DNA from 3 places in the Paenibacillus sp. MT86 genome. Region 2 is predicted to be linked to each of the others. Evidence: predicted binding sites of a transcription regulator. Region 2 holds the regulator's gene; each other region holds the start of a gene.

Region 1 (4,256 bases), 2.1 Mb from region 2:
AAGCGTCTTGTCTGGACGGACCGCATAACCCTCCTGCTCAAGGGCCGATTGCCCGGCATGCGGTCTTGGAAACAAAGGTTCCTCTTCCAGCTGGAACATCAGCTTCAGATGCCGCACCACCTCGGATGGCAGTAACGGCTTGCCTTCATCATCCGCTGCAGGGTAGCTGACCCACAGCTGTTTGCTGGCTGAAGTCAGCGCATTATAGATCAGAAACCGTTCATCCAGCAGTCTTCGGGATATGCTCGGGGCAAGCTCCAGCCCGCGGTCTTCAAGATGAACCCGATCCGGCTCCGTCAGGATGCCGTCATCCTGGAACTGGGCCGGGAGCACGCCGTCGTTAATGCCGAGAAGGAAAGCATATTTCACCCCGCCCGTCCGCGTCCGGTCCATGCTGCCGATGAGCACCTGGTCCAGAGACGGAGGCACAAGAGCCATTTTCATTTCCGTAAGTCCCGTACCCAGCACGCCGGTAAACAATTCGGTGCTTAGCTTCTCCGCGCCCATCATCTCGACGATTTGGTCGAGCAGGCCGAGCACGGCTCCCCATACCTGGCGATGTTCCCGGGCTTCCTCAGGACGCCCGGCATCCAGTGCAGCCCGGCTTAACAGCTCCAGCTTCTCGGGCACAGCGCACTCCTCCAGCAGCCGATAGACCGCGGTGCTCTGATCCATCGCGCTCGCAGCCTTTTTCATCCGCTTCTCGAACGCATGCAGCGGTTCCGTTATCACCTTCCTGGCGTACTCGATCGCCGCCATGCCGTCCTGATTGCGGATCTCGCTTTCCCCCTCTTCTAAAGAAAGGCTTGGAACTCCCTTCCAGGGACGGCCGTCCGTCCAGCGCGTGCCCTGGATTCCGGAAGCCAGCACATGGTTCTCCAGACGGTCCATGTCCTCACGGGTAAGCGAACCGTCCAGCGGCAGCAGCAGATCCGTCTTCACGCAGCGGAATACGTCCTCATAACGCCACCGGCGTCCGACGACATCAAGCGCTGAGCGAATGAACTCGACCAGCGGATGGTGAAGCTCGCTCCGCTTCTGATCGAGAAAATAGGGAACGCCGTATTCTCTGAACAAAGGACCCATCAGATGCTCATAGTCCCCCATATTCCGGACAAAAACAGCCATTTCGCGGTATCTTGCCCCTTCCTCCTGTGCCAGCCGCAGCATTTCGCGCAGAGCTCCTTCGATTTCGGCCCGGCGATGGCTGGCAGCGTGTAAAAGCAGACCTTTCCTCCCGCGGTTTGGACTGCTCGCTGTGTCCGGGCCTTCATCCGGTTCCGCCCATCGTCTCTTCCGATCATAACCGCGCTCAAGATGGGCAAGCATGGGAGATTCCTGAAACCGCGGCAGAACATCGGGATGAAGAATGCGGTGCTCCGCCTCCAGCCCGATCTCATCGATAATCCCTTTGAGCTTTATGTACGTCACCGCAGTAGGATGAAAGAGATCCAGCTCATGCGGAACCGTCCCGTTCCTGTAAGGCTTGTCCAGCGTCAGCGCGATCGTCACTCGCTTGGCGTGTGCGATGATCTCCCGCAGCACCCGGTACTCCTGCGGCGTAAAGCCGTGGAAGCCGTCGATCCAGATGTCGGCACGCTTGATATATTCCGATTCGGTCACACCCTCAGCCAATGAGGCCAGCGTGTCTTCCTCATCCATGTAAAACCGTGAAATTTCAACCTCGAAATCGCGAAAGACCGTTACGATGTCCTCCAGCTTCCGCCGCAGCATCGGTGAATTCCCGGAGCCGGATACCATCTGTCCCAGCTGCTCCTCCACGCATGAGGCGTCAATGCAATAGCGCTTCATTTCCGTGTACAGCTCGCTCAGCTTGCCGATAAAGCCATGCTGCTCTCCCGAGGCGCCGAACATGTGGAGCTCTTCCTTGCGCCTCCGCAGAATTTTATACAGCAGCATCCGCTTGCCTTCCTCGCTGATCGCCACTTTCGCGGCTCCGCCGGTTTCCTGCATGACGCGGTAAGCCAGACGGCGGAAGCTAAGCACCTGCGCGCGCATCATGCCGCGAATGCCTCCCGCATTGACGAGCGCGTGCTCCGCTTCATAGGACCCTTGCTCCGGAACGATCAAGATCATCGGATCCCCCTTGGGATTATGCTCCAACCGTTCGATCATCTCTTGGCGGATCGACGTGCTCTTGCCGCTGCCCGACCTGCCGATAACAAATTGAACGCTCATGCTATGCCTCCTTTACATCTTGCCGAAAGAGACTCATTCACCTTCAAAACCAGCTGCTGATCCGGTGAAATCATGCCCTTTGAATCTAGTAGTTCAAGATCAAAAATGTATGTCAAATCTTGCGTGATGGTTCGGCTCTATCAAAAAAGATGCTGATTACTAGTATAACATAAGTCCTGATTGGTGGAACATACGTTTGGATTTCATTCCCATTCCCAACGATTTCGGACATATGAAAAAGGACCCTGCCATCGTGGTTATCCACCATTGCAAGATCCTCTATATGAACCGCCAAGCTGGGGTGTTTACAGTTTTGATTTGCTGCGCACTTCAAAGACGGCGAATTTCAAATAATGTCCCTCGTCGACCCCAAGAATTTGCGGATGGTCCTTGCCGGCCGCACGCCATTCCACCAATCTCAGAATTTTGCCGGCATCCTTCGCCGCATCCTGGATCGTCTCCAGGAACAAATCCGGCCGCATATGGTACGAGCAGCTTGCCGTAACCAGATATCCGCCCTCGTTGACCAGCTTCATGCCGTGGAGGTTGATATCCTTGTACCCGCGGCAAGCCCCCTTGACAGCCGACCTGGTTTTGGCAAACGCCGGCGGGTCCAGAATGACCACGTCCCAGGATCGCCCTCCGCCCGCGGTCAACGGTTTCGAGGTATCCACTTTCTGGTCCCCTTGGGCACGTAGCTCGCGCTCTTCCAAACCCTTTACCTGGCTGCGCAAATATTGGAAGGCGTCATCCACCACAAATTCCACGCGATCCTGGAATCCGTTCAATTCCACGTTCTCTTTGGCACTTTCGATGGCATGCTCCGATATGTCGAGGCAGGTGACTTTCTTGGCGCCGTATTTGCATGCATGCAGCGTGAAGCTGCCCGTATGCGAAAAGCATTCCAGCACCGTTGCGCCGTCCCAATACGGGAACGTAACTTCTTTTCCGCTTTTGTTTACCGGCAGGGTCTTCGTCTCACCGTCCCGCTCCACGGCCTGAAGCGTAATCCCGCTGCGGCTTCCCCAACCGGTCATTAACGGTTTGATGGATGCCCGGTTCTCCCGCTGATCAAAGAAATATCCGGTCTTCTGACCCTCTTCGATATCCACTTTGATCTTCAAGCCGTTCTCCGTCACGACGACGTGGCGGGGACACTCCCCGTAAAGAGTTCCCTTCCGCTGTTCCAGCCCTTCCAGTTCCCGGATGGAAACGTCGCTGCGCTCGTAAATTCCTTTCGGCTGTACCACTTCGACAAGCGCCTCCACGATGTCCGCACGGCATCGATCCATGCCCAGCGTCAGTAGCTGCACGACCAGCACGTCGGCAAAACGGTCCACGATCAGCCCCGGCAGAAAATCAGCCTCGCCATATACCAGCCGGTAAGCATTCTCGTCTCCGATAAACCGCTCCCGGTGTTTCAGGCATTCCTCAAATCTGGCTGCGAAAAAAGCCTTGTCCATCGCTTCGACCGGTTCATACGAAACGGTGCGCACGGTGATTTGTGATTGCGGATTGTAATACCCGGAGGCAAGAAAACGGCCTTGGTGATTGAACACCGATACGATATCGCCCGGCTCGGGCTCGCCCTCGACAGAAGCAATCTCGCTTTTATACACCCAAGGGTGCCCCTGCTCCAGTCTCTTTTTTCGACTGCGCTCCAAAATAACCGATGGCACTGTATTTCACTCCTTAAAATTATCCCCTGGTTTATTGCAATAGGTATGCATGTCCGCCAAGGGTCATATACGTAATTAAGAAAAACGTCGACCGACGTGCTTTCACAGTTACCCGACCGAGTGAAGAGATCGTTTTCTTGCGATGACCGATGACTTTCGGCTTTGCTGGAAACTCCGCTCCCACCTTATTTTACAAAAAGGAGAACATCATGCTATCCACGCTCTGGTTTCCCGTCTGTTATGGTCTTGTCCTGTTTCTGTTCGGCATGAAGGTCATGGAGGTCGCCCTCCAGCGCTGGGCCGGACCGCTCTTGCATAAGTGGCTCCACAAAGCGACATCCACGCCCCTGAAAGGCATGGTTGCCAGCACGGCGGTTA
Region 2 (4,256 bases):
CCAGGATTCTTTGCGGTATACGGGAGCCAATTCTTGCAGCTTTCGGAATTCAGGCTGGGATCCAGCCGTAAAATTAGCCCACAAGCCTTCAAACGGATTGATCCCGATCATTTTGGTAAAAGCAAAAGTATCATAGGATTCATACAATGCTCTTGCTTCTTCACGCACCGCGGCCAAAAGCGCGCCGGCATCAACGCCGGTTTCCGCCGCTCCGGCTTGGCATGTCACTTCAAACGCTTCTTCTACACTGCGTTCATCCCACAACAACGTATCGTCCAAATCAAACAAAACCGCAGCAATCGGCATTTCTCTCCCACTCCTCATATACATTGTGACCTACTCAATCGGGTTAGTTGTGCTCCACTGGAATTTGATGAGTCTTTGCAAACTCTTCCAATCTTTCGCCCATGGCTTTGGTATCGTAAAGATTCATCATTCGTGAGAACACCCAGTTGCCTGCTTTTCCCTTGCCTTGGATCACGACGGAACCCGAAGCCAATTTGATCTTCTCGATATCCGATACGGCCAGACGGCGTTCCCGGTTGAACTTCATGGTCGACACGGAGGCCCGCTCTATCTTCAAATAAGGCTTGCGGAGAAATATCATGAGCGCCAACAGGATATACAAGCTGACGCCAACCCAATTCAATACATCATTGCTTCCGCCGGCTGCCTGTGAAGTTGCCGTTCCGAGAAGCGCATACAAACCGGCCAATGCAACAAGCACTAACGGAAGTACATACTTACGTCCCTTAAACACGTCATGCTTATCATTAATCGCAGACCCTTGATACGAGGTCAATCCCTGCTTTTTGCGCTGTTTGTTAAGTTGCGACATATTTTTGCTGACTTTTCTTTCCCATGAACGTGACATTTGGTTCCCCCTGAACTCATAATCAAAATGTTTATAAACCATATAAACTTGGGGTAACCGTAATCGATTATCCGAATGGCCGGTACCCCAAGTATTATTATGCTATCCTTCGATCTGTTCACGGATCCTCTGAATATATATCCTTGAACGGTTATCGACTAGTGCTTTAATCGCGGGCCGCCTTTTTGTTCGTTTTCATCAACCCATTCAATCGATTCCAGCTGTTGTCTAAAGTTACTGCGAATATTGTTAAGGTATATTTCCCGAAGCTCGGCCCGTTCTTTGAGCTCCTCCTCGGTCAACCCTTCATTCTTCTTCTTTCTTGCTAATACATTGATGCGTTCTACCAAAGTATCGATGTCCATGACTTCTCCTCCAATTTCGATATCATGTATAACTTAAACATGTGAAAAAGAGCTTGTCAAGGCAACTGAGCCCTTGCAAACTCTTCTAAGAACAAATAGGAATATATGATGCGCATAAACGAATACCGTCTATGGGGAGGTAATCTATAGTTATCTATTGTAAACGCGCTATTACGCGTAAATGATTCAATCTGACAAGCAGAATATGATGTGTCATTAAACAGGAAGTAACCAGTAGTATGTGGTGATTATATGGAGTATGAATGCCAATTGGTTAGAAGCAACGTCAAATCACCAAACCGGCAATGACAGCACTTCCCCAGCCTGTATGTCCGGACCCTTCAATCCGTTCATTCTTCGTATGCTATCCAGATATACGCGTGTATCCATATCCGCAGGTTTGTGAAGGGAAGCTATTCGCCACAAGCTATCGCCATATTGAACGATCACCTGCTTCTCTCCAGTCGGCTTCTCTGTCCCACCGGCAAAAACGGAATATGCACCTGTCCAAAAGATGGCCACAATTAGCAGGGTGAACAACAGTTTATTCAAAGGGATCGAAGCTATCTTCGATTTAAAGTAAATGCCCCAAGTCTTCGATGATTGTTCTGTTACCACCGGAACGTTCTCATAAATGCTGCGGTATGTACTGTATTTCAACATGGAATCATCATCTCCCAAACAAGTGTTCTCTTATGGATTCATCTTAACACGAACACTTGTTTGATTCAATACCCAAAAGAACATTTGTTCTATTTTTATTTTAGAACTTATGTTTGTACGAACGGTAGTTCTATGTTATAATTTTCCCAAACGTTACTAAATGGGGTTGATACGGCATGTCGAAAATATCCAGCCGCCAGCTGGCGATCTTAGAGTTTATCCGCAACGAAGTTCGTAGCAAGGGTTACCCGCCTTCTGTCCGGGAAATCGGCGAGGCTGTCGGACTAGCTTCCAGTTCTACGGTCCATGGTCATCTGGACCGTTTGGAGAAGAAAGGCCTGATCCGCCGTGACCCTACGAAACCAAGAGCGATCGAGCTGCTTGGCCAAGAAGAATCCGAGAGCGCGAATCTGTTTACGCACACCATTGCCAGAGTGCCTGTCGTCGGGAAAGTCACAGCAGGCGTGCCGATTACGGCCATGGAGAACATTGAAGACTATTTCCCGCTCCCGCAGCATTACGTGGGCGACGATAAGGTGTTCATGTTGTCCGTAGTCGGCGACAGTATGATTGAAGCCGGTATTCACAGCGGTGACTACGTCATCGTTCGCCAGCAGCAAACCGCGGACAATGGTGACATTGTCGTAGCAATGACAGAAGAAGATGAAGCAACCGTGAAGACCTTCTATAAGGAGAAGGACCATGTACGATTGCAGCCGGAGAATCCTACCTATGAGCCGCTGCGCTTGAACCATGTTACGATTCTCGGGAAAGTGATCGGTCTCTTCAGGGACGTACACTAATTCCATAGAATTATGAATAAGAGGTTACCTTCCTTATATTGGAATGGTAACCTCTTTTTTAGGACATGCACTAGAACGTTCCGGTCTTACGCAACACTAGAACCAACGCATTTTGCTTAAGATCTAATTGATACATTCTTTCAGAAACATAGTCCGGCGAACCTTCGCCTCCCGGTCCCTCGGTAGACTGCAGAACAAGCTTATTCTCCTTCACCTCGGGAGCCGTACCGGGTCTATAATACGAAAAGTAGGATACCAAGGACTCATCCTGAAATCGAAGCTGCACGGCATTACCCGTTTCATGCTCTACGGCGAACGCATAGATTTGTATGCCATGACAGTCCCTATATTGCGGTGCGAGTATAAATACATCGGCATCTTGAAACGGCAGGCGAATCATATCAACCGGAGCAGATGTCGGTTGAATAAATGTAAGCCCCTCCAGCGTAGTGACTTCATTTGTAACTTGGTTAGTGCTATACTGCACGCTGTAGTTTCCGGTAAACGACCGATCCGTTTCGATACCGAAGCAGCTCGGTGCACCCAATGTCGTTATTTTTTCCTGTCCAACTGCAATAACGTTTAACCTTCCTTCATCCGTTACGCCTTGTGCCCGGATTGTCTCCTCTTTAGTAGGGGGCTTAGTCCCTGCTCTCTGTTGTTCGTCCCCGCCATAAGGCAATTGAAAGGCAATTAAAATAATCAGAAGCATGAACCCGCCAGCCAATCCAACTTGTAAGTACTTTCGACGTTTAGGTTTGCTGTCGGTGAAAATCACGGACCTATGCACGTTTTTTTTCATTTCGGACGTGAACTTTTCATTTGAAAAAGGAGCTTTTTTAGCACGGTTGTACCAGTCTGGTTTATCCTCACTCATCGTTCTTCTCCTTCATTAGTTTTTGTACTTTTTTCCTGGCCCGATGCAATCTGGATTTTACGGTGCCTATCGCAATATGAAGCAGCTTCGCAATCTCATGCATCGGCATTTCATAGTATAGGTCCAGGACCAATACTTCCCTAAGCTTGCTCGGCAAAGTCATAATCATTGCCCATATTTCATCCGCATACTGCTGGTCCCAATATTCCGCTTCTGCTGACCGACTTGACGAACTGGCGGTAAGCTTGTCTTTAAGGATGACTTTCCGAAAGAAAAAAGCCTGTTTGTACCGAAACGCCGTATGTCGCGTGATCGTTAGCAGCCACGTTTTCAGCGTCGCCTGACCGCGAAAGGTATGTATGCCGTAATAGGCCTTAATAAAGGCTTCTTGTGCAATATCGTCTGCCAAGGCATGCTGTTTGGTCAAAAAATACGCATAATTCCACACATCGTTTCCATATTCATTCATGATTTTATCCAGCGTCTGGCTGTCCATGACCGTCATCTGCTTTAAGTATTCGAGCTCCAACCGATTCACCTCATCTAATTAGAGTCATGGAAGCGAGCAAAGGTTCCTTTTTTCGCAAAATAAAAAAGAATCTCCCGTAGGTAAGGGAAGATTCTTTATGGACTAATATTAGTGCGTGACTAAACTGATTCTGTAAAAGAATTAT
Region 3 (4,256 bases), 400 kb from region 2:
TCTCGGCCGTTTCAACCTCCAGTATATCTACCAAATTAATCCATGTATCCCCGACAAGCAACCGCTCGTTCAGGGTATTGATTCGGGAGATCCTTCCGTTCACCGCGTAATTTCCGTACTCCCCGTATACTTGCAGCTGTATGGGTTCCTTGTTCCGGTAAGCTGTGCTGATCTTTTCTATAATCCACTGCATCTGCTGCTCATCCAGAAGAGGGTGGGTCTGCTTATGCTTCTCGCCCTGCTTTTCCAAAATGGCGTCGCGATGCTCAAACAGCATCATGCGGCTGGATTCCCATAGACCGTTTCCCGTTAGTTTTTTCATTTGTAGTGTCCTCCGATCTTGGCGTTCAGAAATTTCAGCTGGCTGGTTTTGGTTAGCGATGAGCCGAAGTAAACGGAGGAGGGACCGTATTGGTTGTTGATATCGTCCATCGTATGTTCCAAATACATGAGCCGCTCCCGGTCGCCGAAGAGAGACAGCTGGTAAACGGCGTCACTCTGCAGTTCTCCGAGGGAGACCCAGATTTTGCGGACAGGGCCGCCGTCCCAGTGCTTGCGGAACAGCTCCTTGGCAGCCGCATACACTTCGCGGGACAGATGCGTGGGCTCGGCAATCTTCATTTGGCGGGAGAACCCCACCGGCCGGTCAAAATCGGCGCCCTGGGCGCCGGCGTGGACCACGTTGCCCATGTAGCCTTTGGCCCGCGCCCGCTGGCAGATGAGCATGGAAAGCTCGTTCAGCACGACATCGATGTCCTGCTGGTCGTGATAATCGACGGGAAGCGTGGTCTGGCGGCCGATTCCTTTTTGCCCGTCGAATGCATCGGGCGTCACTGGGGAATCATCATAACCATTGGCGGTTCGCCACAGCACTTCGCTCCAGATGTCGCAGTTTTTTTTCATGTAGCGCTTCATTTTGAATTTGAGATCGGGAAGCGGCGTATGGGCCAGCTCCCCGATGGTCTGGATGCCCAGCCGTGCCAGATGCTTCGTGGTCCGCGAGCCCACGCCGAACATTTTATGGGTGGGGCAGGCCCAGAGAGCGTCCATGGTGGCCTCGTTCAGCTCAAAGATGCCGTCCTCATTCTTCTTGGCAAAATTGTCGCAGGCCAGCTTGGCAAGAATCTTGTTGCGCCCGATGCCGACTCGGGTATAGATGCCGGTCTCGCGCCGCACCCGCATCTGAATATGCCGGGCAAGCTCCTTCGGCGTGCAGCCAAAGTGCGCCAAGCTTGCCGTCACATCGATGAATTGCTCATCGATGCTGAACGGCTCCACGAGATCGGAATAGGATTCGAGAATGCTCATGATCTGCAGGGATACCCGGATATAGGCGCTCATGCGCGGTTTCATCACGACCAGATCGGGGCATTTCTGCTGGGCCTGCCACAGGGGCTCCGCCGTGGTGACCCCGTGATCCTTCGCAAGCGGGCATGCCGCGAGGATGATGCCGCTTCGCCGGGAAGGGTCGCCGGAGACGACCAAGGGTCTGTTTTGGTATGCGGGATTCGCCGCTTTTTCAACAGAGGCATAAAAGGACTGGCAGTCCGCCAGAAAAACGACGCGCTGCTTGCGTTTATGCATGATGATTCCTCCTATTCGAGACGAATGTGAAATGTTTCAGCCAGACGCATTTGAATATCGGCCCTCACAAAATCCCACATCAGCTCCATGTCATGCTGGTAGCCGCGACATCGGTAGCGGATGGTGACGGAGTGCTTCTGGCGCCGGGTTTCCAGAATGGCGATGCCGCGTGAACGGCAGCTTCTCTTGAGCTCGGCGAGCTTCGCGAACGTAATCTTCTGAATGGTCTGCAGGTGGAACACGTAATAGTCGCTTATGCCGTTATGCTTCATGCTGCGGATATCCCGTTCCAGCACGTCCAGCAAAATCGGCAGAATGACGCAGTCCTTGACGGACAGCAGCTCTTCCTCGGTTTGCAGCGGAGACGCCGACATACCTGATGCCTCCTCATCGTTCTTCATATGCTCCTCACTATTATATAACGAACATACGTTCGTTATGCAACTGGTAAATACAGAGCATGATGCGGCATTCCATATATGGACTCCAAAACGTTTGTGAAGTAATATGAAAAGATCGTGTATTCATCCGGAAAAAATTTCATAAGAGTAGGGGTACAGCCTCCATGAACATACCCAAACGACGCCTCAAAATCAGTCTTGCGATGGTCATGCCCGCATTGGTTTCATTATCCATCCTGATGACGATGTCGATCATGGTCTACATCCAGTATAAAAACGAGAAACGATCCCTGTACGACACGACCATGTCGCTGAATTTATCATCCGCGCAAAAAATGGCGGTTACCATTGAAGCGCTTTTCTCGGGGATGCGCCAAAGTCTGCGCGCTGCCGCAAGCAACCCGGCCATTGAGGCAAGAGCGGCATCCGACGAGAAGGAGCTGCAGGTCATTTTTGATCTTTTGCTCCAGAGCAGCCCTTATTTCAATTCCGTATTTTGGGCCGACGAAAGGGGAAGCATTCGGGTCGTCTCTCCTGCGGGGAATCAGGTAAACCATGCCCGATTAATAACGGAGGGGGCCATTCAAGCATTAAACGAGAGAACATCCTATCTTTCGGTACCGTATAGGAGTCCGACCGGCCGCTGGATCGTGTTTGCGAGCGAGCCGATTTTTGACGGATCCGGCAAGTACTGCGGCATGATAGCAGGCACGATTTATCTGGAAGAAAACAATATATTGCATCGGATCCTCGGATCCGGTGCTGGAAATGAAGAGGACTCCTATTCCTATATCGTGGATTCCGGCGGGAAGGTGCTCTACCATCTGGAGGAAAGCCGGGTCGGGGAGGACGTGAGTTCTAACGTGGTCGTGAGACGGCTCATGGATGGCGAGAGCGGCGTGCAACGCGTGACGAATACGCAGGGCGCCGATTACTTGACGGGTTATGCCAGCGTGGCGATGAATGGCTGGGGGATCGTTATGCAGACGTCGGTAAGCTCCATCCTGGCCGATGTCAATCGAAATTTGCAGGACCAGCTGAGAAGCATGCTCTTTCCCATCGCGCTCATGCTGTTCATTGCCGTATATACGGCCGCAAGAATTGCCGCCCCGTTTACCCGGCTCTATAAATTAACGAAATCGGTAGCAGCCGGCCAAACGGTGTCTTCCGAGGAATTCCGGCCGCATTGGAACCGGGAAGCCGACCAGTTGAACCGGATCATGGGAGCCGCTGCGGAAACGATGGCCAAGCAGACCCAGTCGCTGCAGCAGGAAGCGATCACGGATCCATTGACGGGGCTGTCCAATCGCCGGGAGCTGGAACGCTGCCTTGAGTCTTGGGATGCGCTCGGGGAGCCGTATGCCATTATTCTCCTGGACATCGACCGTTTCAAAGCGATAAACGATACATATGGCCATCAAACGGGCGACCAGATCCTGAAGCTCGTGGCGGCCGTCATGGTGGATTGCGCTCCCGCGGATGCGGTATGCTCCCGCTTTGGCGGGGAAGAGTTTGTCATTCTTCTTCGCGAACACAGCCTGGATACGGCATACCGTATGGCTGAACAGATACGCAGGGCGATCCTGATTTCCCCGACCCCTTATTCCGGAACGCTCACCGTATCGATCGGCGTATCGCTGTATCCGGAGCACGGGGGAAACCGGGAGGATGTATTTCAAGCGGCGGATATGGCGTTGTACCGGGCGAAGGGGGAAGGACGCAACCGCACGGTGGCGGCGGGATTATCGGCATGAGAGACATCCTGTCCGCTTTGGTGAACCGGATATCTTTTTTTGTATATCGGGGTGTGATTCCGAGCACACTCCTATACAAATCAAAAAAAATGGATGCTTGACGTGCTGCGGATCGGTTGTTACAATCATCCCATCAAAATAATTTGATGGGAAAATGAGGTGACAACATGAAGGTCTCTACCATACATAACGACGTATTAAGTTTGTACGAACAGAAATTCAAAGCATTATCCGATAAGAATCGTTTGAGAATCATATATGAGTTAAATCAACGAGGTAAAGTATGTGTATGTGACCTAACGGACATGCTGGATCTCCCTCAATCGAAACTGTCTTACCATCTGAAAATGCTGCTGGATGCAAATATTATTTTGATGGAACGCATCGGAAAATGGAATTACTATGAGCTTAACGATGAGGAAGTCAAAGCGCTGTTATCCGAAAAGCTTTGTTGCGTTTTTTATCCAAATTCAAAAGCATAATTTTTTTAACTAATATATCAAAAAAAATTGATGGG

What was found. Region 2 encodes LexA, which represses DNA repair genes until DNA is damaged. Its sites were predicted from a motif close to CGAACATATGTTCG; they were not measured.
Region 1: the regulator LexA is predicted to act here: its motif matches at 2,385-2,398, upstream of addB (helicase-exonuclease AddAB subunit AddB).
Region 3: the regulator LexA is predicted to act here: its motif matches at 2,007-2,020, upstream of AC3RCL_RS20505 (YhjD family protein).

Annotation. Positions count from the first base shown of each region.
Region 1 covers NZ_CM179499.1:2,074,758-2,079,013, reverse strand. Annotated here, with positions in the region: gene addB (helicase-exonuclease AddAB subunit AddB) at 1-2,199, opposite strand, end outside; gene AC3RCL_RS08940 (class I SAM-dependent rRNA methyltransferase) at 2,505-3,878, opposite strand; gene AC3RCL_RS08935 (Na/Pi cotransporter family protein) at 4,088-4,256, shown strand, end outside.
Region 2 covers NZ_CM179499.1:4,193,079-4,197,334, forward strand. Annotated here, with positions in the region: gene AC3RCL_RS18535 (HAD family hydrolase) at 1-306, opposite strand, end outside; gene AC3RCL_RS18540 (hypothetical protein) at 350-874, opposite strand; gene AC3RCL_RS18545 (DUF896 domain-containing protein) at 1,033-1,239, opposite strand; gene AC3RCL_RS18550 (LysM peptidoglycan-binding domain-containing protein) at 1,531-1,902, opposite strand; gene lexA (transcriptional repressor LexA) at 2,079-2,705, shown strand; gene AC3RCL_RS18560 (hypothetical protein) at 2,776-3,582, opposite strand; gene AC3RCL_RS18565 (RNA polymerase sigma factor) at 3,575-4,111, opposite strand; gene AC3RCL_RS18570 (stalk domain-containing protein) at 4,253-4,256, opposite strand, start outside.
Region 3 covers NZ_CM179499.1:4,594,614-4,598,869, reverse strand. Annotated here, with positions in the region: gene AC3RCL_RS20515 (YolD-like family protein) at 1-322, opposite strand, end outside; gene AC3RCL_RS20510 (DNA polymerase IV) at 319-1,584, opposite strand; gene AC3RCL_RS20505 (YhjD family protein) at 1,596-1,958, opposite strand; gene AC3RCL_RS20500 (sensor domain-containing diguanylate cyclase) at 2,150-3,739, shown strand; gene AC3RCL_RS20495 (ArsR/SmtB family transcription factor) at 3,907-4,221, shown strand.